Regions from separate parts of the Franconibacter pulveris genome, predicted to be linked through region 1. Evidence: predicted binding sites of a transcription regulator. Region 1 holds the regulator's gene; each other region holds the start of a gene.
What was found. Region 1 encodes Fur, which represses iron uptake genes when iron is present. Its sites were predicted from a motif close to ATAATAATGAGAACNACTATCAA; they were not measured.
Positions count from the first base shown of each region.

Region 1 (10,192 bases):
CGGCCAGGGTTTTAAACGTCTGGTGGAAGAGGGCGCTGAAGTGGCTGCCGGCCAGCCGGTGCTGGAAATGGATCTCGATTTCCTCAATGCCCATGCCCGTTCAATGATTAGCCCGGTCGTGTGCAGCAACATCGACGACTTCGGCGGTCTGGTCATTAAAGCTCAGGGGCAGGTTGTTGCAGGAGAGACGCCGCTTTATGAGATTAAAGGCAAGTAACGCTGTTGGGTTTTAGGGCGCCTCAAGCGGCGGGGAAATTCCTCGCCGCTTTTTTTGTTGTAAAAATCTACGCTACCGCAGGGAGGCGCCTATTTTCTTCAACTAAAGGTTGTTTCCCGTCTCTGCTTATAAGATCATGCTGCGTTAACTGATGTTTACGCTTTGAGGAATCTACGATGAGTGAGGCTGAAGCCCGCCCGACTAACTTTATCCGCCAGATCATCGATGAAGATTTGGCCAGTGGTAAGCACACTACCATCTGCACCCGTTTTCCGCCGGAGCCGAACGGCTATCTGCATATCGGACACGCAAAATCTATCTGCCTGAACTTCGGCATCGCCCAGGATTACCAGGGCCAGTGCAATCTGCGTTTCGACGATACCAACCCGGTTAAAGAAGACATCGAATACGTCGAGTCAATCAAAAACGACGTGCAGTGGCTGGGCTTTCACTGGTCGGGCGACGTGCGCTATTCCTCTGACTACTTTGACCAGCTGCACAGCTATGCGATCGAACTGATTAATAAAGGCCTCGCTTACGTTGATGAGCTTTCGCCGGAGCAGATCCGCGAGTACCGCGGCACGCTGACGCAGCCGGGCAAAAACAGCCCGTACCGCGATCGCAGCGTGGAAGAGAACCTGGCGCTGTTTGAGAAAATGCGCAACGGCGAATTCGCCGAAGGCACCGCTTGCCTGCGCGCGAAAATCGATATGGCTTCGCCGTTTATCGTCATGCGCGACCCGGTGCTGTACCGCATTAAATTCGCTGAGCACCATCAGACCGGCAACAAGTGGTGCATCTATCCGATGTACGACTTTACCCACTGCATTTCCGATGCGCTGGAAGGCATTACCCATTCGCTGTGTACGCTGGAGTTCCAGGATAACCGCCGTCTCTATGACTGGGTTCTGGATAACATCACTATTCCGGTGCATCCGCGCCAGTACGAGTTTTCGCGTCTTAACCTTGAATACGCGGTGATGTCCAAGCGTAAGCTTAACCTGCTGGTGACCGACAAAATTGTGGAAGGCTGGGACGACCCGCGCATGCCGACCATTTCTGGCCTGCGCCGTCGCGGCTATACCGCCGCTGCTATTCGCGAGTTCTGCAAACGCATCGGCGTAACCAAGCAGGATAACACCGTCGAGATGGCGGCGCTGGAAGCCTGCATCCGTGAAGATCTCAACGAAAACGCGCCGCGCGCGATGGCCGTTATCGATCCCGTTAAGCTGGTGATTGAGAACTACCCGCAGGGCCAGACTGAACAGGTCGCCATGCCCAACCATCCGAACAAACCGGAAATGGGCAGCCGCGAGGTGCCGTTCTCTGGCGAAATCTGGATCGATCGTGCCGATTTCCGTGAAGAGGCCAACAAGCAGTACAAGCGCCTGGTGCTGGGTAAAGAAGTTCGCCTGCGCAACGCTTACGTCATTAAAGCTGAGCGTGTTGAAAAAGACGCGGAAGGCAACATCACCACCATCTACTGCTCTTACGATGCCGAAACGTTAAGTAAAGATCCGGCGGATGGCCGCAAAGTGAAAGGCGTTATCCATTGGGTTAGCGCACAGCACGCGCTGCCGGTAGAAATTCGTCTTTACGACCGCCTCTTTAGCGTGGCGAACCCGGGCGGAGCGGACGATTTCCTCTCGACCATCAACCCGGAGTCGCTGGTTATCAAACAGGGCTTTGCAGAGCCGGGTTTGAAAGAGGCGGAAGTGGGTAAGGCGTACCAGTTCGAGCGCGAAGGTTACTTCTGCCTCGACAGCCGCCACACCTCAGCCGATAAGCTGGTCTTTAACCGCACGGTAGGGCTTCGCGATACCTGGGCTAAAATCGGCGAATAAGTCGAACTGCAAAATAAAACGCCGCGCAATGCGGCGTTTTTCATTTCCGCAGCGCTGATTCGGCTTTTTATTAAAAACAATCGGGCAGTTTTTACTAATTATAATCTTTATAAATTCATCTAAATTAACTCATAGCAACCATCAATATAGATTGTGGTGATGCAAGGCCTTAATAAATAAAGTTATTGCATAAAGCATTTATTTTAATAAAAGCGCAAGAGTATTTATTTGTGCTTGGTGTCATATTCTGGCAATGCTGTGCAAACAAAAGATTGATAATTCATGTCACGAAAAATACTATTCGATAGTGTTAAAAAAATCATAAACATGCATTTGTTCTGTGTGAGAATTTTTTTTATAAGGTAATCATTGAGAAGGAATTTAATATGCCTCTTTTTATAAGGTGGCGCAGGGCGCGGCTATTATTACTGGCGAGCGTAAGCGCTTTATCTACTTTGAGTTTTACTCCCGCTGTTTATTCCACAGGCTTTATTGATGATTCAACGCTGACAGGCGGCCTCTATTACTGGCAGCGAGAACGAGACCGCAAGGATGTCATAGAGGATAAATATAAAACCAATCTCTCTCATTCAACCTGGAATGGCAATCTCGATTTTTCGTCAGGCTATGCGGCAGATCTGTTCGGCGTTGACGTGGCGCTCTTCACGGCAATTGAAATGGCGGAAAATGGCGACAGCGCGCATCCAAATGAAATCGCCTTTTCATCCAGCAATAAAGCTTACGATGAAGAGTGGTCCGGTGATAAAAGCGGAATAAGCCTTTATAAAGCCGCCGCGAAATTTAAATATGGCCCCTTATGGGCACGCGCCGGATATCTCCAGCCCTCCGGCCAAACGCTTCTGGCGCCGCACTGGAGCTTTATGCCGGGCACTTATCAGGGCGCGGAGGCGGGGGCCAGCGCGGACTACGGCGAGGCGGGCCTGCTCAGCTTCTCATATATGTGGAGCAACGCTTATAAAGCGCCGTGGCATCTTGAAATGGATAAATTTTACCAGAACGATAAAGCGACCCGCGTCGACTATCTCCATTCTTTAGGCGCGAAGTATGACTTCAAAAATAACTTTATTCTCGAAGCGGCTTTCGGCCAGGCGCAAGGCTACATTGACCAGTACTTTGCTAAAGCCAGTTATAAATTTGATATTGCGGGAAGGCCGCTCGCCGCCAGTTATCAATTCTACGGCGCCCGCGACAAAGTAAGCGACGGTTCCGGCAACGATATTTATGACGCCACGGCATGGCTGCAGGCGTTGACCTTTGGCTACAGGATGGGGCCGGTTGATTTGCGTCTGGAAGGGACCTGGGTCAAAGCCGACGGGCAACAAGGCTACTTTCTGCAACGCATGACGCCAACCTACGCCTCATCAAACGGTCGGCTGGATATCTGGTGGGATAACCGTTCTGACTTTAACGCCAACGGTGAGAAGGCGCTGTTCGTCGGCGCTATGTATGACCTTACCCACCTGAAGCTGGCGGGATGGTCTGTCGGCGCGTCTTACGCGTACGCCTGGGATGCTAAGCCCGGTTCCGCGCCGACCCGCGATGGCTATTACGATCCTGATTATCGTCTTAAGGAATCGGCTTACAGCCTTGATGCAATTTATACCTTCGTAGAAGGGCGCGCTAAAGGCGCCACGTTTAAGCTGCATTTCACGCAGTATGACAACCACTCCGCTATTCCCAGTTACGGTGGTGGCTATGGCAATATTTTTCAGGACGAACGCGACGTGAAATTTATGTTCATTGCGCCGTTCACCCTGTTCTGATGCTTCTCGCTTCATACTCATTAATGCTATCTCGCTCTGAGGGAACAAAATGAAGAGATTACAGCGTAGTGTTTTAGCGCTCGCTCTGGCCGGACTAATGAGCAGCGCCTGGGCAGACCAGGAACTGGCGAATAAACTGAGTCAGTTTACGCTTAATTATGCTGTGCAGGATAACCACGCGCAGCAACACGGGGTGGACTGCGCGGCGCTCGGCGCTGACTGGGCCGCCTGCAGTAAAGCCGTTATCACCTTAACTAACCATGGCGATGCGCTAGCCGACAGAAACTGGACTATCTGGTTTCACAGCATCCGGCAAATCCTGAAGGTGGATAATGAACAGTTTAAGGTCACCCATGTCATGGGCGATCTGCATAAGCTTGAACCCACCGATAAGTTCACGGGCTTTCCGGCAAACCAGTCCATCACTATTCCGATTATTAATGAGTACTGGCAGCTTTTTATTACCGACGTGCTTCCTCGCTGGTATGTCACCTCTGACGACAGTCGTCCCGTTATTATCGCCAACACCGATACGGAAGAACTGGCCCGGTTTGTCAGCCCGCTCGGTGAACAGTGGAAGCGCACGCCGGATGATAAAAATGTGCTGATGACCGCAGAGGCGCGCTATAACAAAAATAGCGATGTCGCTTTACCGGATGCTGCCGCGTTGCGAGGACAGATTGTTCCTACCCCTAAAACGGTTACGGTGCATACCGAAAATGTGGACTTAAGCCGCGGGGTCGCGCTCGACCTGGCTTCGCTGGCGCCTGCTTCCCGCGAGGCGGTGGCTTCGCGTTTCGCGCAGCTCGGCGTGAAAACCGGTCAGGGCTATCCGGTTAAGACGCTCGTTGCGCCAGGCGAATTTCAGAAACCTGAGGCGGTATCCGGCGCTTACCGTTTACAAATCAAGCCGCAGGAGACAAGGGTGACGGGATACGACGCCGCTGGCGTCTTCTACGGCCTGCAATCTTTGCTCTCACTGCTCCCGGCGCAAGGTGAGCCGCAAATCGCTACGCTTGAAGTGAGCGATGCGCCTCGCTTCAGCTGGCGCGCTATTCATCTGGACGTCGGACGCAATTTCCATTCAAAAGCGGCGGTGCTGCGTCTGCTGGATCAAATGGCCGCTTATAAACTCAACAAGTTTCATTTCCACCTGAGCGATGATGAAGGCTGGCGCCTGGAAATCCCCGGACTGCCGGAACTGACCGAAACAGGGGCGAAACGCTGCCATGACCTCAGTGAAAAACGCTGCCTTCTGCCGCAGTTGGGTTCGGGGCCTGAAAGCAATAACAACGGCAGCGGCTACTTCACGCGCGCTGATTATATTGAGATTGTGAAATACGCTGCTGCGCGGCATATCGAGGTTATCCCTGAAATTGATATGCCCGCGCATGCGAGGGCGGCCGTGGTATCGATGGAAGCGCGCTATGCCCGTTTAATGGAAGCGGGAAAAGCGCAGGAAGCAAACCACTACCGCCTGCTGGATCCCGCCGACACCTCAAACACGACAGGCGTTCAGTATTACGATCGAACCGGTTATCTGAATCCTTGTCTCGCTTCGTCACGCAACTTCGTCGACAAAGTCATCTCTGAGGTTCAGTTGATGCATAAAGAGGCGGGGCAACCTTTAACCGTCTGGCACGCCGGCGGCGACGAGGCGAAGAATATCTACCTGGGAACAGGGTATACCGACAAGTCCCATCCGGAAGAGGGGAAGGGGATTATCGATCTGAGTAAACAAAATAAGCCGTGGGAAAAATCACCTGCGTGTAAAAAGCTGCTTGAACGGGGCGAGGTGGCGGACGTTGAACACCTCTCCAGCTACTTTGGCATTGAGATCAGCAAGCTGGTAAATGCGCACGGCATCGGCGTCATGCAGGCCTGGCAGGATGGGTTGAAAGATGCGAAAGACGCCAGCGCGTTCAGTACCCGTCAGGTTAATGTTAACTTCTGGGACACGCTATTCTGGGGCGGCTTTGATACGGCAAACGACTGGGCGAATAAAGGTTTCAGGGTTATCGTCTCCAACCCTGACTACCTCTATCTGGATTTCCCCTATGAGGTAAATCCGGCGGAGAGCGGCTATTACTGGGGAACGCGGTTCAGCGACGAGCGTAAAATCTTCAGCTTTGCGCCAGACAACCTGCCGCAGAATGCGGAAACTTCCGTTGATCGCGATGGCAATACCTTCAGTGCGAAATCTGATAAGCCCTGGCCGGGCGCGCTGGGCCTTTCCGCTCAGCTCTGGAGCGAAGTCGTTCGTACCGATAAACAGATGGAGTACATGATCTATCCAAGGCTTATTGTTGTCGCTGAGCGCGCATGGCATCGCGCCGCCTGGGAGCAGGCTTATCAGGCGGGTCGCGAGTATAAGGGCCAGGAAACGCAGTGGGTGGATAAAAAAGCCCTCGCGTCAGACTGGGCCCGCTTTGCAAGCCTTATAGGCCACCGGGAGCTGGCGAAACTGGATAAAGCGGGCATCCAGTATCGTTTGCCGGTGCCGGGCGCCAGAGTGGAAAAAGGCATACTGGAAATAAACACCAGCCTGCCGGGGCTGGGTGCAGAATACTCCACGGATAACGGTAAAAGCTGGCTACGCTATGACAATAACGCGCGACCGCAGGTAGAGGGCGAAGTGCAGATTCGCGCGGTAAGCCCGGATGGTCAACGCTACAGCCGCGTCGATAGCGTTAAATAGCACCGTAATAAAAAGCCCGCCTGATGGCGGGCTTTTATCTTTCTGCAAAAGCTTACAGGCTTTCTGGCAGCGTACGCAGCCCGGTTAATTTTCCTTTACTTATTTCTACATAGTTATCATGCCGCAACTGCGACAACGTTTTCATCACCATGCTGCGAGAAAGGTTGGTTCGCTTAACGATATAATCGGCTACGTTAATTTTATTTCGCATAAATTCATCCATGGCGGCAAGCGTGACCAGATTGCCTTTAATCATGAGATAGCTATTATGCCCAAGCAATAATTCTTCACGATGGCAGAGTAAGTCGATAGACCAGGCCAGTACCTTATATAACTGTGGTTGACACTGATGGTTTTCTATTTCGCTCAGAAATTTATCAAAAGGAATGAGCTGGTAGTGGCACTCAGCATCGGCCTGAATTCTGAAATAGTTTTTATTATTAAGATTACGCGCAACGCCCAGAATAGACGGGGCGCTACATTTTTCAATCAGTAATCTATCGCTTTTACGCAATACGGAAAAAAGGCCACCACGAATAATGCAAACAAAGCCTTCACGCGTTGGAATAGACGTATTTTTCTCTGCGCGATACCAGTTACCGTAACCATTAAAGATATCGGACAGGCGATAAATTTCGGCAAGGGGTTTCTGAGGTATTACCATAACGGCGACCTATATATAAGTATATTATTGGAATAAATAACGAGGGGCTATTCTAATAGAGTTGATTTTTTTACTGCAATACAGGCCAGTGGCGTTGCAAGCCCGAATGGGGCGCTTAAGGGAGGTAACTGATTGAATGGTAAAATAATTTACTTTTTCTGAAAATAAAAAGTAAGAAAAAGATAAGATAAAATAAGTTCTTGACCAGTATATTAAAATAGCAAGCATCAAGAAAATGGACTATTAGCGTCGCGTCTGCCTGATAAAGGTGTAAAAAAAGCCGACATACTATGTCGGCTTATTAACAAAAAGTAAAAACGGAACGCTATTTTCGCTTACTTTGTGTCGTGCGCGTGCTCGTTTTCGCGGCAGTCGCCATCGGCACAGTGGCCATAGAGATAGAGGCTATGGTTGGTCAGACGAATGCCATGGCGGGAAGCGATTTCACGCTGACGCGCTTCGATAGAGTCGTCGCTAAACTCGATAACTTTGCCGCAGTCGAGGCAGATCAGGTGGTCATGATGATGCTGTTGAGTCAGTTCGAAAACGGATTTGCCGCCTTCAAAATTATGACGCGTTACGATACCCGCATCGTCAAACTGATTCAGCACACGGTAAACGGTCGCGAGACCAATCTCTTCGCCCATGTCAATGAGGCGCTTGTATAAGTCTTCCGCACTGACATGATGGTTTACTGGCTCCTGCAACACTTCAAGGATTTTCAGTCGAGGAAGCGTGACTTTCAGGCCAGCCTTCTTTAATGCGGTGTTATTGTCAGTCATGCGGAATCTGTCCTGTTGCTAAACGGTGTGCTCCGGAGAGCTTAAGATCGGATGCGCTGAAGATGAATGCGACTCATTATAGAACTGACAGGCCCAAATGAAAACCGCAAGCGTCCAGCAATAGTGCTTTTCAAAACGTGGCGAGCGCGGCGCTTGCCGTCTCGTTACCCGATAATCCTGAAGGGTATTGTACAGATATGCGGATAAAAGTTAAAAATTTGTAGCAATCATTTTTATCGCTTTTATCTATCAATGAAGTGAAAACGGCGATAAAAAATACATTTATCGCCGTTTCACGATTAGGCGTTAATGATTTCCTGCAGGTGCAGTTCTTCAGAAACTTGCTTAACCCATTTTTCGACGCGTTCAGCGGTCAGTTCGGGCTGACGATCTTCATCAATGGCAAGGCCAACAAAGTGATTGTCATCGGCAAGACCTTTAGAGGCTTCAAAGTGGTAACCTTCCGTCGGCCAGTGACCCACAATAGTGGCGCCGCGCGGTTCAATAATGTCGCGAATGGTGCCGAGCGCATCGCAGAAATATTCCGCGTAGTCTTCCTGATCGCCGCAGCCGAAGAGCGCGACCAGCTTGCCATTGAAGTCAATCTCTTCAAGGGTCGGGAAGAAATCATCCCAGTCGCACTGCGCTTCGCCGTAGTACCAGGTCGGGATGCCAAGCAGCAGGATATCGAAACCTTCCAGATCTTCTTTGCTGCTCTTGGCAATATCGTGCACTTCAGCAACGTCTTTCCCGAGCTGTTTCTGAATAACTTTTGCGATATTTTCGGTGTTGCCGGTGTCGCTGCCGAAAAAAATGCCTACGATTGCCATGAGAAAAATAACCTCTTGAATCCTAATGATATGGTAGTGGCAAAATGCCCACAGATAGGGCAATCATAGCAGAACAGAGAAGAGGGCGGAAACTGCTATCACGGTGGGGTGCACACTCTGACACATTTCCATACAAGAAAAAGGGTCTTAAGGGCTCAGCTATTCAGCGCCTTGAGTTGTGCCAGCAAAATTTCTTCGATCAATTCGCTGCGACTCATGTTGCGCGCCTGCGCCAGTTGCGTCAGGGCGTCAACCGCTTCCGCGTTAAGTTTTAACTCTACGCGTTTAAGCCCGCGAACTTTGTCGCGCTTGAGCTGGTTCCGTTTGTTGATGCGCAACTGTTCGTCACGCGACAGCGGATTGGTTTTCGGGCGACCCGGGCGACGCTCGTCCGCGAACAGATCTAATGTCGTACGGTCCGTTTGTTCTTTGGCCATGATTTGACTACTGACAGGGGAAACAGGCTGCCGGAGCGGATGCCCGGGTGTCATTCAGCGCGCCATCATACATCAGGGAACGAGGCGCGCCAACGCGTTAGCGGCATGTTAGCGCCAGTCGCCTTGTTTTTAATCAGTTTCCAGGAAGCGACGAATGGCGCGCAATACGGCTTCGGGCTTTTCGGCATGCACCCAGTGCCCGGCGCCGGCAATGACATGCGCTCGTGCCGCAGGGAACTGCTTAAGCAAGGCCTCGCGGTGCTTTTCCTGTACGTAAGGCGAAGCGCCGCCAGCGATAAACAGCGAAGGGCCATGCCACGCCGGCACCTCCTGCCAGCCAACAATGTGGGCATACTGCTCCCAAAGCGTCGGCACATTGAAACGCCATTCACCGTCAGCGAAAGATTTCAGCAGAAACTGAACGACGCCCTCTTCAGAGAGGTACTCGCGCATAATGGCGGCCGCCTGCTGGCGCGTCGCGGCGCCCGCGTCGCTTACCGCGCGGATGGCGGCGAAAATTTCATCGTGACGTCGTACCTGATAGTCGACAGGCGCGATATCAATCGCCACCAGTTTGACGATGCGCTCCGGTATCAGCGCGGTCACGGCCATTGCCGCTTTGCCGCCCATGGAGTGCCCGATAAGAACCGCGTTATCAAGCTGGTGGGCATCCAGGGTTTCCACAATATCCTGCGCCATAGCGGGATACGTCATCTCATCGCTACGCGGCGAAAGACCGTGGTTACGCATATCGACCTGCAGCACGTCGCGATCTTTCACCAGATCGCGAGCCAGCACGCCGAGGTTATCCAGACTGCCAAACAGGCCGTGAATCAAAACGACAGGCGAATTGTTATTCGGTTGTTGCGCAGATTGCATTCGGGTATTCAATTTCATGGCAAAGTTCTTTTTTTGCATCTGAAAGGTTAGGGTATC
Region 1 is NZ_CM165555.1:1,365,418-1,375,609, forward strand. Features, by position in the region: gene nagE (N-acetylglucosamine-specific PTS transporter subunit IIBC) at 1-217, shown strand, start outside; gene glnS (glutamine--tRNA ligase) at 394-2,061, shown strand; gene chiP (chitoporin ChiP) at 2,448-3,845, shown strand; gene ACU4F7_RS06510 (beta-N-acetylhexosaminidase) at 3,895-6,543, shown strand; gene ACU4F7_RS06515 (helix-turn-helix domain-containing protein) at 6,596-7,207, opposite strand; gene fur (ferric iron uptake transcriptional regulator) at 7,543-7,989, opposite strand; gene fldA (flavodoxin FldA) at 8,289-8,819, opposite strand; gene ybfE (LexA regulated protein) at 8,975-9,256, opposite strand; gene ybfF (esterase) at 9,386-10,153, opposite strand.

Region 2 (10,192 bases), 2.0 Mb from region 1:
CTTCAGAGGTGCGTTTACTCTATGGCACGGAGCCGCATCCGCGAACGCCGGTGATGTACCAGCCGGGCGTCATATTTCTCTTTTCCGGCCACAAAACGGGTTATCTCAATAACCGCGTTTTCCGCTACGACGCTAACGAGTATCTGCTGCTGACGGTGCCGCTGCCTTTTGAATGCGAAACCTTCGCCACGCCGCAGGCGCCGCTTGCCGGGCTGCGCATTAACGTTGACCTTTTACAGCTGCAGGAGCTGGTGATGGAGATTGGCGAGGATGAGCGTTTTCGTCCGGCTTCGTCGTCCAGCGGCATTAATTCCGCCACCCTTTCCGACAAAATCCTCTGTGCGGCTGAACGGCTGCTGGATGTGCTTGAACATCCGCTCGACGCCCGCATTCTCGGCAAACAGATTATTCGCGAAATCCTCTACCACGTGCTGATGGGGCCGCGCGGCGGCGCGCTGCTGGCGCTGATAAGCCGCCAGACGCACTTTAGCCTGATAAGCCGCGTGCTCCGACGCATTGAATCGCAATACACCGAAACGCTTTCGGTCGATCAGCTGGCGGCGGAGGCGAACATGAGCGTGTCGGCGTTTCATCATAACTTCAAAGCGGTAACCAGCACGTCGCCGTTGCAGTACATCAAAACCTTCCGGCTTCATAAGGCGCGAATGCTGATGCTGCACGACGGTATGAAGGCGAGCGCGGCGGCGCTGCGGGTCGGATATGAAAGCGCCTCCCAGTTCAGCCGGGAGTTTAAACGCTACTTCGGCGTAACGCCGGGGGAGGATATTGCGCGGATGCGGCTGTCGCCAGGGATGGAGCTGCCGCCCCGTTAAGCAGCGCCCCGCGCGGTGAGGCGGGGCGGGAACATCAGGCGGCGCGTTTCTTCAGCACCACTATCACGGCGCTGAGCAGGCCAACGACCAGCAGCACGATGGGCAATACCATCAGGAACGTCATCACTTCGTCTTCATGGCGCTTCACGAAAGGGATCATGCTCAACGCATAGCCGAGGCTCGTTACCACGCCGACCCACAGCAGGGCGCTCAGCCAGTTGAAAAGCTGAAAACGGCGGTTGGAAAGGCCGGAGATGCCCGCCATGGTGGGCAGCAGCGTGCGCACAAACGCGAGAAAGCGGCCAATCAACAGCGCCAGCAGGCCATGGCGGTCGAACATGCAGGTGGCCCGCTGATGATATTTTTGCGGCAACTGCGCAAGCCACCCTTTCACCAGTCGCGTATTGCCCAGCCAGCGCCCCTGCACATAGCTTAGCCAGCAGCCGAGGCTGGCGGCGGAGGTGAGGATAATCATGGTGGGGACAAAGTCCATCACGCCTTTGGCTATCATCGCGCCCGCCAGCAGCAGCAGGCTGTCGCCCGGCAGGAAAGAGGCCGGCAGCAGGCCATTTTCCAGAAACAAGGTCGCAAACATCACGAACCAGACAACGCCGACAATATGCGGGTCCGCCAGCGCGGCAAAATCGTGTTGCCAGAGCGCAGCGATAATATTTTGTATAACAGCCATGAATAATCCTGTGGAACAGCCTGTGTCGTCTTATTGTACTCGCAAACGCCCGCAACATCTTGATGCAGGCGTATTAAACGCCGGAAATTCCGTCAGCCTGGGTGTCCACATTCATTGAGAAATGTTATGCAATACGCTGGAAACCGGCTTCCAGATCGGCGATGAGATCGTCGACGTTTTCCAGACCTATATGCACCCGCACCAGCGTGCCGGTGAAATCCACGCCGCCTGCGGGGCGGAGCGCGGCTATCTCTTCCGGCTGGTTGGCTAGAATAAGCGATTCATAGCCTCCCCAGGAATAGGCCATGCTGAAATAGTGGAAATTGTCGAGGTAGCTCGCAAATTCCGTCTCGTTCAGGCGCTTTTTAAGAATGAATGAGAAGAGGCCGCTGCTGCCGGTAAAGTCCCGTTTCCAGAACTCATGCCCTTTGCTGCCTGGCAGCGCCGGGTGATTCACGCGCGCCACCTGCGGATGCTGCGAGAGCCATTCGGCAATTTTCAGACTGCTTTCCTCATGCTGGCGCAGACGCACGCCAAGGGTGCGCAGGCCGCGGCTGGTCATATAAGCGGTATCGGCATCCAGCATCTGGCCCATCAGATAGGCGTTTTCACGAAGCTGCGGCCAGCAGCGCTCGTTAGCCACCGCGGTGCCCACCATGCCGTCGGAGTGGCCAATCAGATACTTGGTGCCCGCCTGAATGGAGATATCAACGCCGAAGTCGAGCGCGCGGAAAAGAATGCCGGCAGCCCAGGTGTTGTCGATCATGATGATGGCTTGCGGCGCCACGCGGCGCACCGCCTCAACAATCGCAGGGACATCATGCACTTCCATGGTGATGGAGCCGGGCGATTCCAGAAACACCACGCGGGTGTTGGGCTGAATAAGCGTGGCGATATCCGCGCCAATCAGCGGGTCGAACCAGCTGGTGGCGACGCCAAGCTTGCCGAGGATTTTGGTGCAAAAATCCTGAGTGGGTTCATAGGCGCTATTGGTCAGCAGCACGTGGTCGCCTTGCTCGACAAACGCGAGGAGCGTGTTGGCGACAGCCGCCGCGCCGCAGGGAAACAGCGCGCAGCCCGCGCCGCCTTCCAGTTCGCACATCGCTTCTTGCAGGGAGAAGTGGGTGAGGGTGCCGCGACGGCCATAGAAAAGCTCGCCCTTAGCGCGGTTCGCGGTAGCGTGCTTTTTGGCTTCCACGCTCTCAAAAACCAGCGATGAGGCGCGCTGGATAACGCTGTTTACCGATCCCTGCGTGTAACGCTTACCGCGCCCGGCGTTTATCAGCGTCGTCTCGATGTGCTTTTCTGTCATGTGGCTTACCCTGTTTATACGTCTGGATGTCTAAACATACGTTACCACGGTTCACCGTCGCTGTTTCGTCTCACAGTAAAAAAAGCGGAAAAATCGCCAGCGGGCCTGCTTTACTGCGTGAGCGCAAAGAAATTTTCCCTTCGCCAGGGCATTCTGTAAATACTAATGAGAACTACTATCAATTCGACGTCGTTTTGGTATTATTACGACAGTTTTGGTGTTTTTTCGTCCTGGAGATGAAGAGTGGGAAATAATTTGATGCAGACGGACCTTTCCGTCTGGGGCATGTATCATCACGCCGATATCGTGGTAAAGATTGTCATGATCGGCCTGATTCTGGCGTCAGTGGTCACCTGGGCTATTTTCTTCAGCAAAAGCGCAGAGCTGCTGAGCCAAAAGCGCCGCCTCAAGCGCGAGCAGCAGCAGCTGGCTTCCGCCCGTTCCCTGAACGACGCTTCAGAAATGGCGGCCTCCTTCCACAAAAAAAGCCTCAGCCAGCAGCTGATTAACGAAGCGCAAAACGAGCTGGAGCTTTCCGCAGGCAGTGAAGATAACGAAGGCATTAAAGAGCGTACCGGTTTTCGCCTGGAGCGCCGCGTGGCGGCCGTTGGGCGTCACATGGGCCGCGGCAACGGTTATCTTGCGACCATCGGCGCGATTTCGCCGTTTATCGGCCTGTTCGGCACCGTGTGGGGCATTATGAACAGCTTTATCGGCATCGCCCAGTCGCAGACCACCAACCTCGCCGTTGTGGCGCCAGGCATCGCCGAAGCGCTGCTCGCCACGGCGATTGGCCTTGTCGCCGCTATCCCGGCGGTGGTCATTTACAACATTTTCGCCCGTATGATCGGCAGCTATAAAGCCACCCTCGGCGACGTCGCCGCGCAGGTGCTGCTGCTGCAAAGCCGCGACCTGGACTTAGGCGCCAGCTCCCAGGCTCATCCGGTGCGTCCGGCTCAGAAACTGCGCGTAGGTTAATACCCCATGGCGATGCGTCTTAACGAAAACCTCGACGATAACGGCGAAATGCACGAAATCAACGTCACGCCGTTTATCGACGTGATGCTGGTGCTGCTGATTATCTTCATGGTGGCCGCGCCGCTTGCCACGGTGGATGTGAAGGTGAACCTGCCCGCCTCCACCAGCCAGCCGCAGCCGCGCCCTGAAAAACCGGTTTATCTGTCAGTAAAAGCGGACAAAACCATGTATCTCGGCAACGATCAGGTGACGGAAGACACCATGATTACTGCGCTGAACGCGGCCACCGCGGGCAAGAAAGACACCACCGTCTTCTTCCGCGCGGATAAAACCGTGGATTACGAAACGATGATGAACGTGATGGATACGCTGCATCAGGCGGGGTATCTGAAGATTGGCCTGGTAGGTCAGGAAGTCACGAAAAAGTAATCTGGTGAAAAATGAAAAGGCGCGGCGAAGGTCGCGCTTTTTTTATGGGCGCTTTTGGCGGTGGGGGTAAGCGCGAAGAGGCGGGGGCGCTGCGCTTGTTCACCTCTATAAACACCAGCCCTCTTTTTCAAAGGGAGAGGGGGGACTCAACGCGCCACCCGCCGTGTATGTGGTACTGCTTAGCCGCAATGATAACCGCCCGTCACGCCGTGCACTTCAGCGGTCACATAGCTTGATTCCTGGCTTGCCAGATAAACATAAACCGGCGCTACTTCCGCAGGCTGGCCCGCACGCTTCATCGGCGTCGGCTGGCCGAAGCTGGGTATCGCCTCCTGAGTCTGCCCGCCGGTAACCTGCAGCACCGTCCAGATGGGGCCGGGCGCCACGATGTTTACGCGAATGCCTTTTTCCGCCACCTGTTTTGCCAGCCCGCGGCTGTAATTCATGATGGCCGCCTTGGTCGAAGCGTAATCCAGCAGGTTGGGGTTCGGCTGGTAAGCTTCAATGGAGGAGGTAGTGATAATGCTGGCGCCCGGTTTCAGGTGCGGAATTGCCTCCTGCGTTATCCAGAACAGGGCGAAAACATTAGTGGCGTAGGTGCGCTGGAACTGCTCGCTGGTCAGGTCCGCAATACGGGTGACGGCGGTCTGCTTGCCTGCCACCAGCGCCATAATATCAAGCCCGCCCAGTTCCTGAACCGCGCGCTGCACCAGCTCGCGGGCAAACGCTTCCTCGCAGATATCGCCGGGGATCAGTATCGCCCTGCGGCCTGCTTGCTCAATCAGCGCTTTGACCTGGTCGGCATCTTCCTGCTCTTCAGGCAGATAGTTTATCGCCACGTCCGCCCCTTCCCGGGCGAAGGCGATGGCGGCGGCGCGCCCGATGCCGGAATCGCCCCCGGTCACCAGCGCTTTGCGGCCCGTTAATCTTTCCCGCCCCACATAGGTTTTCTCACCGCAGTCCGGCACGGGACTCATTTTGCATTGCAGGCCCGGCGCGGGTTGCTCCTGGTTCGGATAGTCGCCGTTAAAGTATTGCGTGGTGGGATCCTGAATCTGCGTCTGGTCATTAGGCATATGGTGTCTCCACTTCTCAGAGTGTAAAAGCGTCCTCTTAAGGGTAGTGCGTTCTTCTGGGGTTGATGGTATTGATGGGTGATAATTATTTTCGAGTCGCTTAAGCCAGACGTTTATTCTAAAAAAGGTTTTACGGCGCGTTAATGAAAAAAGGGGGCCTGCCGCCCCCTTTATGTCGCATCGTTACCCGGCTGCAGGGCAGCGCGGGTTTTCAGTCGTTAGCTCAGGTGTTCGCCACCGGTTACGCCATGCACTTCGGCGGTCACGTAGCTTGACTCCTGGCTTGCCAGATAGACATAAATCGGCGCCAGTTCCGCAGGCTGACCGGCGCGCTTCATCGGCGTCTGCTGGCCGAACTGCGGGATTTTCTCCTGCGGCTGTCCACCGCAAATTTGCAGCGGCGTCCAGATGGGGCCCGGCGCCACGATGTTTACGCGAATGCCTTTTTCCGCCACCTGCTTCGCCAGGCCGCGGCTGTAGTTCAGGATAGCCGCCTTGGTGGAGGCGTAATCCAGCAGATGCGGGCTTGGCTGGTAAGCCTGAATGGAGGAGGTGGTGATAATGCTGGCGCCCGGCTTCAGGTGCGGGATAGCCTCCTGGGTTATCCAGAACAGCGCGAACACGTTGGTGGCGTAAGTTTTCTGGAACTGCTCGCTGGTCAGCTCGGAAATCTGCTCGACGGCGGTTTGCTTGCCAGCGACCAGCGCCAGAATATCCAGGCCGCCCAGTTCCTGAATGGCGCGACGCACCAGGTCGCGAGCGAACTGTTCGTCGGTTAAATCGCCCGGGATCAGCACCGCCTTGCGGCCAGCTTCCTCAATCAGCTTTTTCACCGCTTCGGCATCTTCCTGCTCGGCAGGGAGATAGTTGATGACCACATCCGCGCCTTCACGCGCATAGGCGATGGCGGCGGCGCGTCCGATGCCGGAGTCGCCCCCGGTGACCAGGGCCTTGCGACCTTTAAGGCGTCCGCTTCCGACGTAACTCTGCTCACCACAATCCGGCACCGGATCCATTTTTGCCTGCACGCCCGGCGCGGGCTGCGTTTGTTTAGGATATTCGCCGGTGAAGAACTGGGTGGTGGGGTCCTGAATTTTCGTCTGATCGTTTGCCATTAGATCGCTCCTCTGTTTAAAAGACTCCTCTTAAGGGTAGTGTCTTCTGCTGCGCTGTCGAAAATTCTCGGGATATTCCGGTTATCCCGGTTATTCGTCAGGCTGACGCGTGTCTTCAGGAAAGAGATGCCGCCGCTTAAGAGCGGAGAGAGGGGACTTTCAGCAGAGGTTACGGCTTTGACGGGGGAACTGGCGCAACCCGCGGCGGCGCGACCATCGGTTTTGAATAGGTGGCGCTCCAGGGCGCCTGAGGCGCAGGCTCTACGTTCGCAGGCGGCATCGCTTCAGGCGCGGCGGGTTCAACGCGTGAAGGAACCACGGCCTGCGCGGCCACCGTTTGCGGCGTAATCGTGGCGGCGGGCGGCGTTTCGCTGGCGGGCGCGGTGGGTTTTACCGTGGAGGTTTTGCAGGTGCCGTCGGCGAGCGTTCGGCTTAACATCAGCGTCAGCGCTTCCTGCGCCTTAATCTGCTGATAATTTTCCTCTAACTGCACCATAATTTGCGATTTAAGCTCGGGATAGCGGTGAATAATCTCCAGCAGCACCGCGCCGTACACCTCTTCTTTAACCCGCAGCGGGTAAATTTCACGGCGATTCTGCCACTTAAGCTGCACCAGCGCGGAGGGAATAGTCACCATGGCGCGCGTATACTCGGCAATAGCCTGGTCGCGGGCATATATTAACGCCTGCTGGTTCTGACTTAAGATAAATTTCTGCTCAACTTGTTTATCTAAAGCGAAATAAATATCGTTATGGGTTATTTCGGCCACGCCCGTTAATCCTCGAACTGATAAAATAGCGGCGTCGCTTTTTCCCTGGTAATGAGATTAAGCCAAATTTTATTACCCGCTTCATTGATGTGCGCCGTTTTCGCCGCAATCAGTTCCGCCAGTTCTTCCGCGTTTATGGTTTTATCTTCGACCAGGCCGTTCAATACTTTAGCGAAAGTTTCGATTTTAACCACACAGAACAAACGTTCTTTTATATGACGATCATGTTCTTCAAGCAGCATGTTGCCGCTTTGCCCGGCTCGTGATTTACTGGTTAAAATATCACTTTCATAATCGGCGAGCGTCGGCTTTCCTTTAGTTAAATTTTCACTGCTTTCATCGGTCGCCGGCTGCGTGTCAGGAGTGGGAATATGATAGCGCGCCGGCACAATATTGTCGGGCAACATAATAATATTTCCTTTAATTTCAGAAAGGTAAATTAGAAGGCAGGGCGGTTTGCGTTGACAATAACATGCCGCAAAATTAAAATCAAAGAAAACGGAGCCTGCGCATGAGCACTATTTTTTATTGTGTCATCACCTTGCTGTTACTTTTATGCGTCGTCCTTTTATTAATGAAAGAGAGCGAGCGCAATACTATCGAAAACAGCGATGCCGCGAACCCACCCTCGCCACAAAACCGACAAAAGGGTGAGGAACATTTCTCCGTATTGCTTAACGCCATTACGCCGGGCTGGTATTGGCGTGTCAATCACGAATATAGCGACTTTATTAACGCCACCATTAAAAAAATGAGTTTTGAAGAACTTAACGCAACGCCAGGCTTATTTGAGGCGCAGCGTCGGTGCAGCAATCTTAATTCCGCGGTGTATAAATATTACGATAATTTAAAAAAACGCTGCCTGAATGGCGAGCTGGTGATGTTCTCCGATATCGAAGTGTTGAATTTACGTCATTGTTTCCATGAGTTTAGCATTGAGGCCTACCCGGCGCTGGTCGCTATCGTCTGGCCGCAGTATCAACGCCCGCAGGTCTCCCTGTCTGACGTGTAGCGGCGGGCGTGGTTGCCAGCCGTGAACCTTTCTGCGTTATACTTAGCGTCTTTGGGTCAACTTTCAGGACGCTATGGAACGCTTTTTAGAAAACGCAATGTACGCCTCGCGCTGGCTTCTCGCCCCGGTCTACTTCGGTTTATCCCTGGCCTTGCTGGCGCTGACCATCAAGTTCTTTCAGGAAATTATCCACGTTCTGCCCAATGTGCTCACCATGGCGGAGGCGGATCTCATTCTGATGCTGCTGTCGCTGGTGGACATGACGCTGGTTGGCGGGCTGCTGGTGATGGTGATGTTTTCAGGCTATGAGAACTTCGTTTCGCAACTGGATATCGCCGACCATAAAGAGAAGCTGAGCTGGCTTGGCAAAATGGACGCCACCTCGCTGAAGAACAAAGTGGCGGCGTCGATTGTCGCTATCTCTTCCATTCACCTGCTGCGGGTGTTTATGGACGCCAAAAACGTGCCGGACAATAAGCTGATGTGGTATGTCATTATTCACCTCACCTTCGTACTCTCCGCCTTCGTGATGGGCTACCTCGACAAGCTCACGCGCTACGAGCGCTAAGCAAAAACCCACGGCCCGCGCCGTGGGTTTTTGCTTTCTGCGGCCTGCGTTTATTTATCGGACGACGCCTGCCAGAGGTTCAGTTCGCCGTCGGCGACATGCTCGTCGATTTTCGCAAGCTCCTCAGCGCTGAACGCCAGGTTCGCCAGCGCCTGCACATTCTCCTCAATCTGCTCGGGGCGGCTTGCGCCAATCAGCACCGAGGTAACGCGCGCATCTTTTAAAAGCCAGCTCAGCGCCATCTGCGCCATGCTCTGACCGCGGCGCTGCGCCATCTCGTTCAGCAGCCGCAGGCTGTTGAGGTTCTGCTCCGTCAGCATGTTTTCCGTCAGGCCGCGCGCTTTTTTGCCTTCATACTGCATGCGCGAGCCTTGCGGAATGCCGTTGAGGTATTTACCGGTCAGCAGCCCCTGCGCCAGCGGGGTGAAGGCGATGCAGCCCGCGCCGTTGCGCTCAAGCGTCTCCAGCAGCCCACTTTTATCCACCCAACGGTTCAACAAGTTATAGGAAGGCTGATGAATCAGCAGCGGCACTTTCCATTCGCGCAGCAGCTCCGCCATCTTTTGCGTACGCTCCGGCGAATAAGAGGAGATGCCGACATAGAGCGCCTTGCCGCTCTGCACCGCCTGCGCCAGGGCGGCGGCGGTCTCTTCCATCGGCGTGCTTTCATCAACGCGGTGCGAGTAGAAGATATCGACATAGTCCAGCCCCAGGCGTTGCAGGCTCTGGTCGAGGCTCGCCAGCAGGTATTTACGCGACCCGCCAGCGCCGTAGGGGCCCGGCCACATGTCGTAACCCGCTTTAGTGGAGATAATCAGCTCATCGCGATAGGGCGCGAAGTCGGTTTTCAGCAGGCGGCCGAAATTCTCTTCCGCGCTGCCGGGCGGCGGGCCGTAGTTGTTGGCGAGGTCGAAATGGGTAATGCCCAGGTCGAACGCTTTATGCAGCAGCGCGCGCTGGGAATCGAGCGTGCTGCCATGGCCGAAGCTGTGCCACAGGCCAAGCGACAGCGCAGGCAGCTGCAGCCCGCTGCGGCCGCAAAAACGGTATTGCATCCGCTCGTAGCGGGCAGGGTCGGCAAGGTACGGCATGGTTTCTCCTTATTCCAGAGCTATTATTTGAAACGTTGTTTCTATATTAGCGAGTCGCCGCGAGAGGACAAGCGCGCGGCATCATACATTTGGTTGATAATGTGCCGCGTCTTTAGGCAATTTCCGGCGCGTGTGCTTCGCTTATAGGGCCGAATCGCACGAAGAAAAGGGAGCGCCCATGACCCGCCTGACCGCCAAAGATTTTCCCCAGCAACTGCTCGATTACTACGACTACTACGCCCATGGCAAAATCACCAAGCGTGAATTTTTGCAGCTGGCGGCGAAATATGCCGTCGGCGGTATGACCGCGCTGGCGCTGTT
Region 2 is NZ_CM165555.1:4,006,846-4,017,037, reverse strand. Features, by position in the region: gene ACU4F7_RS18915 (AraC family transcriptional regulator) at 1-833, shown strand, start outside; gene yghB (DedA family general envelope maintenance protein YghB) at 868-1,521, opposite strand; gene metC (cystathionine beta-lyase) at 1,646-2,833, opposite strand; gene exbB (tol-pal system-associated acyl-CoA thioesterase) at 3,077-3,811, shown strand; gene exbD (TonB system transport protein ExbD) at 3,818-4,240, shown strand; gene ACU4F7_RS18890 (SDR family oxidoreductase) at 4,420-5,316, opposite strand; gene ACU4F7_RS18885 (SDR family oxidoreductase) at 5,535-6,431, opposite strand; partial or broken gene ACU4F7_RS18880 (cytoplasmic protein) at 6,784-7,200, opposite strand; gene ACU4F7_RS18875 (hypothetical protein) at 7,206-7,607, opposite strand; gene ACU4F7_RS18870 (ESA_00282 family adhesion-associated protein) at 7,712-8,212, shown strand; gene ACU4F7_RS18865 (TIGR00645 family protein) at 8,286-8,780, shown strand; gene ACU4F7_RS18860 (aldo/keto reductase) at 8,831-9,871, opposite strand; gene yghX (YghX family hydrolase) at 10,050-10,192, shown strand, end outside.
Region 2: a site for Fur is predicted at 2,993-3,015, ahead of exbB (tol-pal system-associated acyl-CoA thioesterase). Genes of this name have one in related genera too.

Region 3 (10,192 bases), 2.1 Mb from region 1:
CAGGAAGGTGGCGGTATAAGGTACGAAGCCGCCATGATGGGCAATGCCGTTGGCGATAGCCGTCATGCCAAATTCACGCACGCCGTAGTGAATATAGTTACCCGCTTCGTTTTCCTTAAGCGATGTTGAACCCGACCAGATAGTGAGATTGCTTGGCGCAAGGTCCGCTGAACCGCCGAGCAGCTCCGGCAATGACGGGCCGTAAGCGTTAAGCGCGTTTTGCGACGCTTTACGGGTGGCGATTTTCGCCGGTTCCGCCTGCAGCTTCTTAATGTAATCCTGGGTAAGCTGCTCCCAGTTCTCCGGCAGGCCGCCGCTCATGCGTCGGTTAAATTCCGCCGCCAGCTCCGGGTGCGCTTTTTCATAAGCGGCGAATTTATCTTTCCAGCTCGCTTCCTGCTGCTGGCCTTTTTCGCGGGCGTCCCAGGCCTGGTAGATCTCCTGCGGAATTTCAAACGGCGGATAGTTCCAGCCAAGCTGCTTGCGCGTTAGCGCCACTTCTTCTTCGCCGAGCGCCGCGCCGTGCGCTTCTTCTTTCCCTGACTTATTCGGCGAGCCAAAGCCTATCACCGTACGGCAGATAATCAGCGAAGGCTTGTCCTTCACGCGCTGCGCCTCTTCAATAGCGCGTTTAACCGCCTGCGGGTCGTGGCCGTCAATTTCATGGACCACATGCCAGTTGTAGGCTTCGAAGCGCTTCGCCGTATCATCGGTAAACCAGCCTTCGGTTTCACCGTCAATCGAAATACCGTTGTGGTCGTAGAAGCCAATCAGCTTGCCAAGCCCCAGCGTGCCCGCCAGCGAGCAGACCTCGTGCGAGATGCCTTCCATTAAGCAACCGTCGCCCATAAAGACATAGGTGAAGTGGTCGACAATCTCATGGTCCGGGCGGTTAAACTGCGCCGCCAGCGTGCGTTCGGCAATCGCCAGGCCTACCGCGTTCGCCAGCCCCTGGCCGAGCGGCCCGGTGGTGGTTTCCACGCCCGGCGTATAGCCGATTTCCGGGTGGCCGGGCGTTTTGGAATGGAGCTGGCGGAAGTTTTTCAGCTCTTCCATCGGCAGGTCGTAGCCTGAAAGATGCAGCAGGCTATAAAGCAGCATAGAGGCGTGACCGTTAGAAAGAATAAAACGGTCGCGGTCATACCAGGCCGGGTTGGTCGGATTGTGCTTCAGGAAGTCATTCCATAATACTTCGGCGATATCCGCCATGCCCATCGGCGCGCCCGGATGACCGGACTTCGCTTTTTGCACCGCATCCATACTCAGGGCGCGGACGGCGTTAGCTAACTGCTGTCGTGACATGTTTCACTCCATGGCAAAGTTAAAGTTTGGCGGCGAGCAGATCTTCCAGCGCGCGCTGGTCCACAGCGAACTGGCGGATGCCCTCGGCAAGTTTTTCAACGGCCATCGCGTCCAGGTTATGCTCCCAGCGGAACTCCGCTTCGGTCAGCGGTTCCGGACGGCGGTAGCCTTGTTTATTGGGGATAAGCTTGCGTTCCACCACGGCGTCTTTTTCCTGCAGCTCTTTAAGCAGGTTAGGGGAGATGGTCAGACGGTCGCAGCCCGCCAGCGCGAGGATCTGCTCGGTACGGCGGAAGCTTGCGCCCATAACGATGGTGTCGTAATTGTGCTGTTTGTAGTAGTCGTAGATATTGCGCACTGACTTCACGCCCGGATCTTCATCCACGACATACGGGTCCATCGGCTTGCGGCTGTTGTACCAGTCGTAGATACGGCCGACGAACGGCGAAATCAGATATACCCCCGCTTCGGCGCAGGCGCGCGCCTGGGCGAAGGAGAAAAGCAGCGTCAGGTTGCACTTGATGCCCTCTTTCTCCAGCTCCTCAGCAGCGCGGATGCCTTCCCAGGTTGAAGCGAGTTTGATCAGAATGCGATCCCGGTCGACGCCCTGATCCTGGTAAAGCTCTACCAGGTGGCGCGCCTTCTGCATGCTTTTTTCTTTATCAAACGACAGGCGGGCGTCCACTTCGGTGGAAACGCGGCCCGGGATGCTTTTCAGAATTTCCGCACCCACATTGACCGCCAGCTTGTCGCTCGCTTCGGCGACCTGCTGCTCCTGCGTTTTGCCGCGCTGCTTGCCCCAGACGAGCGCATCTTCGAAAAGGTGTTGATAATGCTCAAGACTTGCGGCTTTCAGCAGCAGGGAAGGGTTAGTCGTCGCATCCTGCGGCTGATAGTGCCGGATGGATTCAATGTCGCCGCTGTCGGCGACTACGGTGGTGAATTGTTTGATGCCTTCTAGCTGATTCATGGTCAATACTCCTTGAAAAGCAAATGCTTAGCAGAGCGTTTCCTGACACGCCCCGGAAAAACTCATAGAGAACATAACTAAAAAGCATAGCAGACGAGCGTGGCGTTGCTTCCGGCGTTAGGTAACATACTCTCTATAAATTGCTAACATTCCTTACCTTACGGCCGGGAATTTTGGGAGCGTTCAAAGTTTACGGCGTCGCAAGCAGCCATACTACTCGCCTCCTCAGGCGTGCCAGTGACGGTTCGCCCCTCTGACCTTACTGAAAGACAGATAAAAAAGGATCGAACAAATGGATGATCAACTGAAGCAAAGTGCCCTCGACTTCCATGAATTTCCGGTGCCCGGAAAAATTCAGGTCTCGCCTACCAAACCCCTCGCCACCCAGCGCGACCTGGCGCTGGCCTATTCGCCGGGCGTCGCGGCGCCCTGTCTTGAGATTGCGGCGGACCCGCTGGCGGCGCACAAATATACCGCCCGCGGCAACCTGGTGGCTGTTATCTCCAACGGTACGGCGGTGCTTGGGCTTGGCAACATCGGCGCGCTGGCCGGCAAGCCGGTAATGGAAGGCAAAGGCGTGCTGTTTAAGAAATTCGCCGGTATCGATGTGTTTGATATCGAAATCGACGAACACGATCCGGATAAACTGATTGATGTGGTGGCCGCGCTCGAACCCACTTTCGGCGGCATTAACCTGGAAGACATCAAAGCGCCTGAGTGCTTCTATATTGAGCAGAAGCTGCGCGAGCGCATGAACATCCCGGTGTTTCATGATGACCAGCACGGCACCGCGATTATCTGTACCGCCGCGGTGTTAAACGGCCTGCGGGTGGTGAAAAAGACTATCTCCGACGTGCGGCTGGTGGTTTCCGGCGCCGGGGCTTCCGCTATCGCCTGTATGAACCTGCTGGTGGCGCTCGGCATGCAGAAGCACAACATTGTGGTCTGCGACTCTAAAGGCGTTATCTACAAAGGCCGTGAAGAGAACATGGCGGAGACCAAAGCCGCCTATGCGATTGACGATAACGGCAAGCGCACGCTGGGCGAGGTGATTGAAGGCGCGGATATTTTCCTGGGCTGCTCCGGCCCGAAAGTGCTCACCCAGGAGATGGTAAAACAGATGGCGGATTCGCCGCTTATCCTGGCGCTGGCGAACCCGGAGCCGGAAATCCTGCCGCCGCTGGCGAAAGAAGTGCGCCCGGACGCCATCATCTGCACGGGGCGCTCGGACTATCCGAATCAGGTCAACAACGTACTCTGCTTCCCGTTCATCTTCCGCGGGGCGCTGGATGTGGGCGCGACCGCCATTAACGAAGAGATGAAGCTCGCCGCGGTACACGCCATTGCGGAGCTGGCCCACGCCGAGCAAAGCGAAGTGGTCGCTTCCGCCTATGGCGACCAGGAGCTATCGTTCGGGCCGGACTACATTATCCCGAAACCGTTCGATCCGCGTCTTATCGTGAAAATCGCCCCTGCGGTGGCGAAGGCGGCGATGGATTCCGGCGTGGCGACGCGGCCGATTGACGATTTCGAAGCCTATAAAGACAAGCTCACCGAGTTCGTTTACAAAACCAACCTCTTTATGAAGCCAATCTTCTCCCAGGCGCGCACCGATCCGAAACGCGTCGTGTTAACGGAAGGGGAAGAGGCGCGCGTGCTGCACGCCACGCAGGAGCTGGTCACGCTTGGCCTTGCGAAGCCGATTCTGGTGGGCCGCCCGAGCGTCATCGAAATGCGTCTGAAAAAGCTGGGTCTGCAAATTCAGCCCGGGGTAGATTTCGAGATAGTGAATAACGAATCGGACCCGCGTTTTAAAGAGTACTGGAACGAGTACTACACCATCATGAAGCGTCGCGGCGTAACCCAGGAGCAGGCGCAGCGCGCGGTGATCGGCAACACCACGGTGATTGGCGCAATCATGGTTCATCGCGGCGAAGCGGATGCGATGATTTGCGGCACCATTGGCGATTATCATGAACATTTCAGCGTTGTTCAGCAGATTTTCGGCTATCGCGAAGGGGTAAAAGCGGCGGGCGCGATGAATGCGCTGCTGCTGCCGAGCGGCAACACCTTTATCGCTGATACGTATGTTAATGACGACCCGGCGCCGGAACAGTTGGCGGAGATTACCGTGATGGCGGCGGAAACCGTGCGTCGGTTCGGCATTGAGCCAAAGGTGGCGCTGCTTTCGCACTCCAACTACGGTTCGTCGAATTCACCCGCCGCCAGCAAGATGCGTGAAACGCTGCGGCTGGTGCGCGAGCGTGCGCCGGAGTTGATGATAGATGGCGAAATGCACGGCGACGCGGCGCTGATTGAAAGCATCCGCAACGACCGTATGCCGGACAGCCCGCTGAAAGGCTCCGCCAATATCCTTATCATGCCGAACGTGGAAGCGGCGCGAATTAGTTACAACTTACTTCGCGTTTCCAGCTCCGAAGGGGTGACCGTCGGGCCGGTCCTGATGGGGGTGGCGAAGCCGGTGCATGTGCTGACGCCTATCGCCTCGGTACGCCGCATTGTCAATATGGTGGCGCTGGCGGTGGTGGAGGCGCAGACGCAGCCGCTGTGATCGGTTGTTAAACGTGACGCTCCGTTCTTTTGCTGGAGCGGCGGCTTTCTCCCTCTCCCCGCTGGGGAGAAGGGCGGGGTGAGTCTGTGGGGGCGGTGAAAGGTGCCGTTCGCCTTTGCGTCGCGTTCACATGAAATCTCACATCCCGTGAACGGGTTAAGGGGGCTCGCCGCCGCCCCCTTAACAATCCCGGCTCGCGGCAGAAGGGCGGCCGCAGGAACCCTCTCGCATCCGCGTTGGTTGTGAATTCTGGATTTTCGTAGGGTGGATAAGCGAAACCGCCCAACTTTTCCCGACGGCGGACTGGCGGGGGCGCTGACCCGCCCTACGGCAGAATCAACCTCTGAGCCGTTCTTTTGCTGGAGCGGCGGCTTCTCCTTCTCCCCACTGGGGAGAGGGGCGAGGGGAGTCTGTGCGGGCGGTGAAAGGTGCCGTTCGCCTTTGCGTCGCGTTCACATGAAATCTCGCATCCCGCGAACGGGTTAAGGGGGCTCGCCGCCGCCCCCTTAACAATCCCGGCTCGCGGCAGAAGGGCAGCCGCAGGAAAACCCCCTCGCATCCGCGTTGAGATTTGGAATTCTTTTGTAGGGTGGGCGCTATCCGTTCTGCACCACGAGGGAAAAGAGCGGTTAACGCCGCCCCAACGGCACAACCAGCGGCGTACCCGCTACCGGGTCTTCGATAATCATGCAGCGCAGACCGTAAATCGCCTCAATCAACGCTGGCGTCACTATCTCCTTCGGCGCGCCTTCCGCCACGATTTTCCCTTCCCGCAGCGCAATTAAGTGCGTCGCGTAGCGGCACGCCTGGTTAAGGTCGTGCAGCACCGCCGCCAGCGTATAACCCTGCTCGCGGTTCAGCTCGCTCAGTAGCTCCAGCAAATCTATCTGGTGGCTGATATCAAGCCAGGTGGTGGGTTCATCCAGCAGCATGATAGAGGTTTCCTGCGCCAGCACCATGGCTATCCAGGCCCGCTGTCGCTGACCGCCGGAAAGGGTATCGACGCCAAGGTGCGCAAGCGAAGCCACGCCCGTCGCCGCCATCGCCTTTTGTACCGCGCGCTCATCTTCCTCGCGCCAGCGGGTAAACAGCGGCTGATGCGGGTATCGGCCGCGCGCCACCAGCTCCTGCACCGTAATATCCCCCGGCGCGCTGGCGTTTTGCGCCAGCAGCCCAATGCGCCGGGCGACCTCTTTCGTGGCGTAGCGCTGGATCTGCTCGCCATCCAGCCACACGCTGCCCGCCGCAGGCTTCATCAGGCGGCTTAAGGTGCGAAGCAGCGTCGATTTGCCGCAGCCGTTAGGACCGATGATGGCGGTAAACTGGCCGTCCGGGATCGTCACGCTGAGGTTTTCGGCAACGAGGTAATCGCCATAGCCCAGCGTCAGGGCATCGCCATGCAGGCGCGTTAAGGTGCTCATCGCTTACGGGACTCCTGAATCAACAAGGCGATAAGATAAATACCGCCGAGGCTGACGGTGACCACGCCCACCGGCAGCTGATAAGGGGCAAAAAGGTGCTGCGCGCCGAGGTCGGCGGCGAGCAACAGCAGCGCGCCGCAGAGCGCCGACTGGAAAAGCCCCCAGCGGGCGGTGCGGCTCAGGCGGCGGGCGATGTGCGGCGCCACCAGCGCGACAAACGAAATGGGGCCGGCAAGCGCCGTGGCGGCGGCGGTCAGTACGACGGCGACCAGCATCAGCAGCAGGCGCGAGCGCTCAACCGGCACGCCGAGCGCGCAGGCGCTGTCGTCGCCCATCTCTAAAAGCCGCATCCGGCGCACCAGCAGCGCGCTCGCCAGCAGACCCAGCAGCATCAGCGGCGCGGCGGGGAATGTTTTGCTCCATGTGATGCCGTTAAGGGACCCGGCGTTCCACAGGCCTGCGGACAACGCCGTCTCAAGCGAGGCCTGCAATAAAAGCCAGGTATTGAACGCCACCAGCATGGCGCGCAGGCCGATGCCGATGATAATCAGCCGGAAGGTGTCGATGCCGTTTCGCCAGGCGAGCGCCCAGACGGCAAGCGAGGTAAGGATGCCGCCCGCCATCGCCGCCGCGGCGATGGTCGTCTGATGTTGACCAAACAGCACCATCGCCACCAGCACGCCGCTCCAGGCGCCGGTATTAAAACCCATCACATCCGGGCTGCCTAAGGGGTTACGCATCAGCGACTGGAAGATAGCGCCGCTGACGCCAAGCGCCGCGCCGAGCAGCAGCGCCATCGTCACGCGGGGCAAACGCCACTCCATGACAATGAGAGAAACGTTGCGCGGGGCATCGCCCCGTAGCGCATCCGCGACCTGAGCGATGCTCAGCGAAACGGCGCCCTGGCCCAGCGCCCATACGGCAAACGCGGCGCTGAGCAGCAAAAACAGGCCGCTGACCAACCATAAGCGAGGAGAAGCCTTCATAACGACACCTCGCCGCGACGGCGGCGCACCAGATAAATCAGCACCGGCGCGCCGATAAACGCGCTCACCACCGAAACGCGCATTTCACCCGGCACGATCAGCCGGCCAATCATATCGGCCACCAGCAGCAGGGCGGGGGTGGCGAGCAGCGTAACCGGCAATGACCAGCGGTGATCCGGCCCCACCAGCCAGCGCGCCATGTGCGGCATCATCAAACCGATAAAGGCGATGGGACCGACAGCCGCCGTCGCGCTGGCGCACAGCACCGTTATCACCAGCAGGCCAAGCAGCTGCGTACGCGCCACCCGGCTGCCGAGCGCGGTCGCCGTATCGCTGCCCATGCTCAGGCTGTTTAGCGCGCGGCTTAATCCCAGCGCCAGCGCCATGCCCGCCAGCACCGGCAGAACGATGATTTTGAGGGTAGAAAGCGTGCGAATGTCGAGCGAACCCGCCTGCCAGAAGCGCAGCCTGTCGTAAACCACCGGGTTGAGCAGCGAGACGCCGCTGGTAAAGCCTTCCAGCACGGCGGTAAGCGCGACGCCAGCCAGCGTCAGACGCACCGGGCTAAGCTGACCGCCGCCTGCGCTGCCGGTAAAGGCGACGATAAGCGAGGCGAAGAGCGCGCCGCCGAAGGCGAAACCCAGCAGGGAAAGCGAAGAGGAGGCGCCCCACAGGGCGGCGCCGATGACGATAGCGAAACTCGCGCCGGCGTTGACGCCAAGCAGGCCCGGGTCCGCCAGCGGGTTACGAGTGAGGGTTTGCATCAGCGCACCCGCCACGCCCAGCGCGCCGCCTGCGAGCAGGCCCGCCAGCGTTCGCGGCAGCCGCGCATCAAGCACAATGGTGCAGTCCGCGCTCCGGCACTGACCGCTCAGGGCGTCCAGCACCACCGACACCGGCATGGACTTAGCGCCCACCAACAAACTTAACGCCGCGATGAGCAGCAAAAAAAGAAAAAGGCCCAGCAGGGAGAAAGCCCGCGCTGAAAACCGTGAGGCCGACATAACGCACATCCCACAACGATAATGATAGTTATTATCACTCTTATCGGGCTATGTTAGCATGGGCGCCCCGTTAATCGGTAAGGAAAAATTCGCTCTCAAGGCCCTGTAATGAACCGAAATTCGCTGTTGCTCAACCTGAGTTTATTGAAAACCCATCCGGCTTACCGCGCTGTCTTCCTGGCGCGTTTTATTTCCATCCTCGCGCTGGGGCTGCTCGGCGTGGCGGTGCCGGTGCAGATCCAGACGCTCACCGGCTCCCCTTTTCAGGTGGGGCTTTCAGTTACGCTCACCGGCGGGGCGATGTTTATCGGCCTGATGACCGGCGGCGTGCTGGCGGACCGCCATGAGCGCAAAAAATTGATTCTGCTGGCGCGCTCCACCTGCGGCGTGGGGTTTATCGGGCTGTGGATTAACGCCATGCTGCCTGACCCTTCGCTTATCGCCATTTACCTGCTCGGCCTGTGGGACGGCTTTTTCGGCGCGATTGGCGTCACGGCGCTGCTGGCCGCCACGCCCGCCCTTGTCGGGCGAGAAAATTTGATGCAGGCGGGGGCGATTACCATGCTGACGGTGCGTCTGGGGTCGGTTATTTCGCCGCTTATCGGCGGCCTGCTGCTGGCCTCTGGCGGCGTAACATGGAACTACGCGCTGGCGGCGCTCGGCACCTTCATCACGCTGCTGCCGCTGCTTACGCTACCGAAACTGCCTGCGCCGCAGATGCAGCGCGAGCATCCGCTAAAGGCGCTGGCGAGCGCGTTTCGCTTTCTGCTGGCAAGCCCGGTAGTGGGCGGCGTGGCGCTTATCGGCGCCCTGCTCACGATGGCGAGCGCGGTGCGCGTGCTTTATCCGGCGCTGGCTAACCACTGGCAGATGGCGAGCGGCGAAATCGGCGCGCTTTACGCCGCCGTACCGCTGGGGGCGGCGGCAGGCGCGCTTACCAGTGGCAGGCTGGCGCACTCCACGCAGCCGGGGCGCGTTATGCTCATTACTTCCGTGCTGGCGTTCGTCGCGGTAGGCATTTTCAGCCTGATGCCGTTCTGGGGCTTAGGGGTTGTCTGCCTCGCGCTGTTCGGCTACCTGAGCGGCATCAGCTCGCTGGTTCAGTACACGCTGATTCAGACGCAGACGCCGGACCACATGCTCGGGCGTATTAACGGGCTGTGGACCGCGCAGAACGTAACGGGCGATGCGATTGGCGCGGCGCTGCTGGGCGGCATGGGCGTTGCGCTCTCGCCGGTCAGCTCGGCGAGCGTCAGTGGAATGGCGCTGGCGGTTGCAGGCGTTGCGCTTACGCTGCTGTTAAGCGAGCTTCGCCGCCTGCGGCAGTCGCCGCCGCAAGCGGTGAAGCCATAACAGAAGGGGCCCTGCGGCCCCTTTTTTACGCTTTAAATAACGCCGACAGCCGTTCGAGTATCAGGCTCGCGCTGTAATAATCCAGGCGGAAGGTCTCTGGCCCCAGCGCATAAACGCGCTTGTTTTGCACCGCGGGCAGATGAGAGAGCAGGGCGTTGCCGGTAAGCGCCTCAGCGTCTTTTTCATCGCTGGCGAAGAGGAAGAGCGTCTGGCCGTTCAGCCCCGACGCCAGGTTTTCACCCCCCAACTGTACGATGTCGTGGCGCTTGCCCATGCTGCTAAGCGCAGGTAGCAACGGCGGCGTCGCGAGGGTAAAGCCCAACTGCTGCAACAGCTGCCCCTGAGCGGACATCGGCGTAAAGAGGTTCGCCCCATGCGCGGCGGCGTTGTAGACCAGCGCGCTCACCGGCTGCGGCGGCAGCTTCATGTGCGCTTTCGCCTGGTCAAGCTTTTGCGCGAAGCTTGCAATGCGCGCCTGCGCCTCTTTCTCATGGCCGGTTATCTGCCCAAGCTGGGTTAACAGCTGCTGCCAGCTTTTGTCGTCGTAATTGATGATAAGCGTGGGGGCGATAGCGGAGAGCTGA
Region 3 is NZ_CM165555.1:3,458,993-3,469,184, reverse strand. Features, by position in the region: gene tkt (transketolase) at 1-1,302, opposite strand, end outside; gene tal (transaldolase) at 1,322-2,272, opposite strand; gene maeB (NADP-dependent oxaloacetate-decarboxylating malate dehydrogenase) at 2,565-4,844, shown strand; gene fepC (iron-enterobactin ABC transporter ATP-binding protein) at 5,474-6,265, opposite strand; gene fepG (iron-enterobactin ABC transporter permease) at 6,262-7,251, opposite strand; gene fepD (Fe(3+)-siderophore ABC transporter permease) at 7,248-8,255, opposite strand; gene entS (enterobactin transporter EntS) at 8,364-9,608, shown strand; gene fepB (Fe2+-enterobactin ABC transporter substrate-binding protein) at 9,634-10,192, opposite strand, start outside.
Region 3: a site for Fur is predicted at 8,277-8,299, ahead of fepD (Fe(3+)-siderophore ABC transporter permease). Genes of this name have one in related genera too.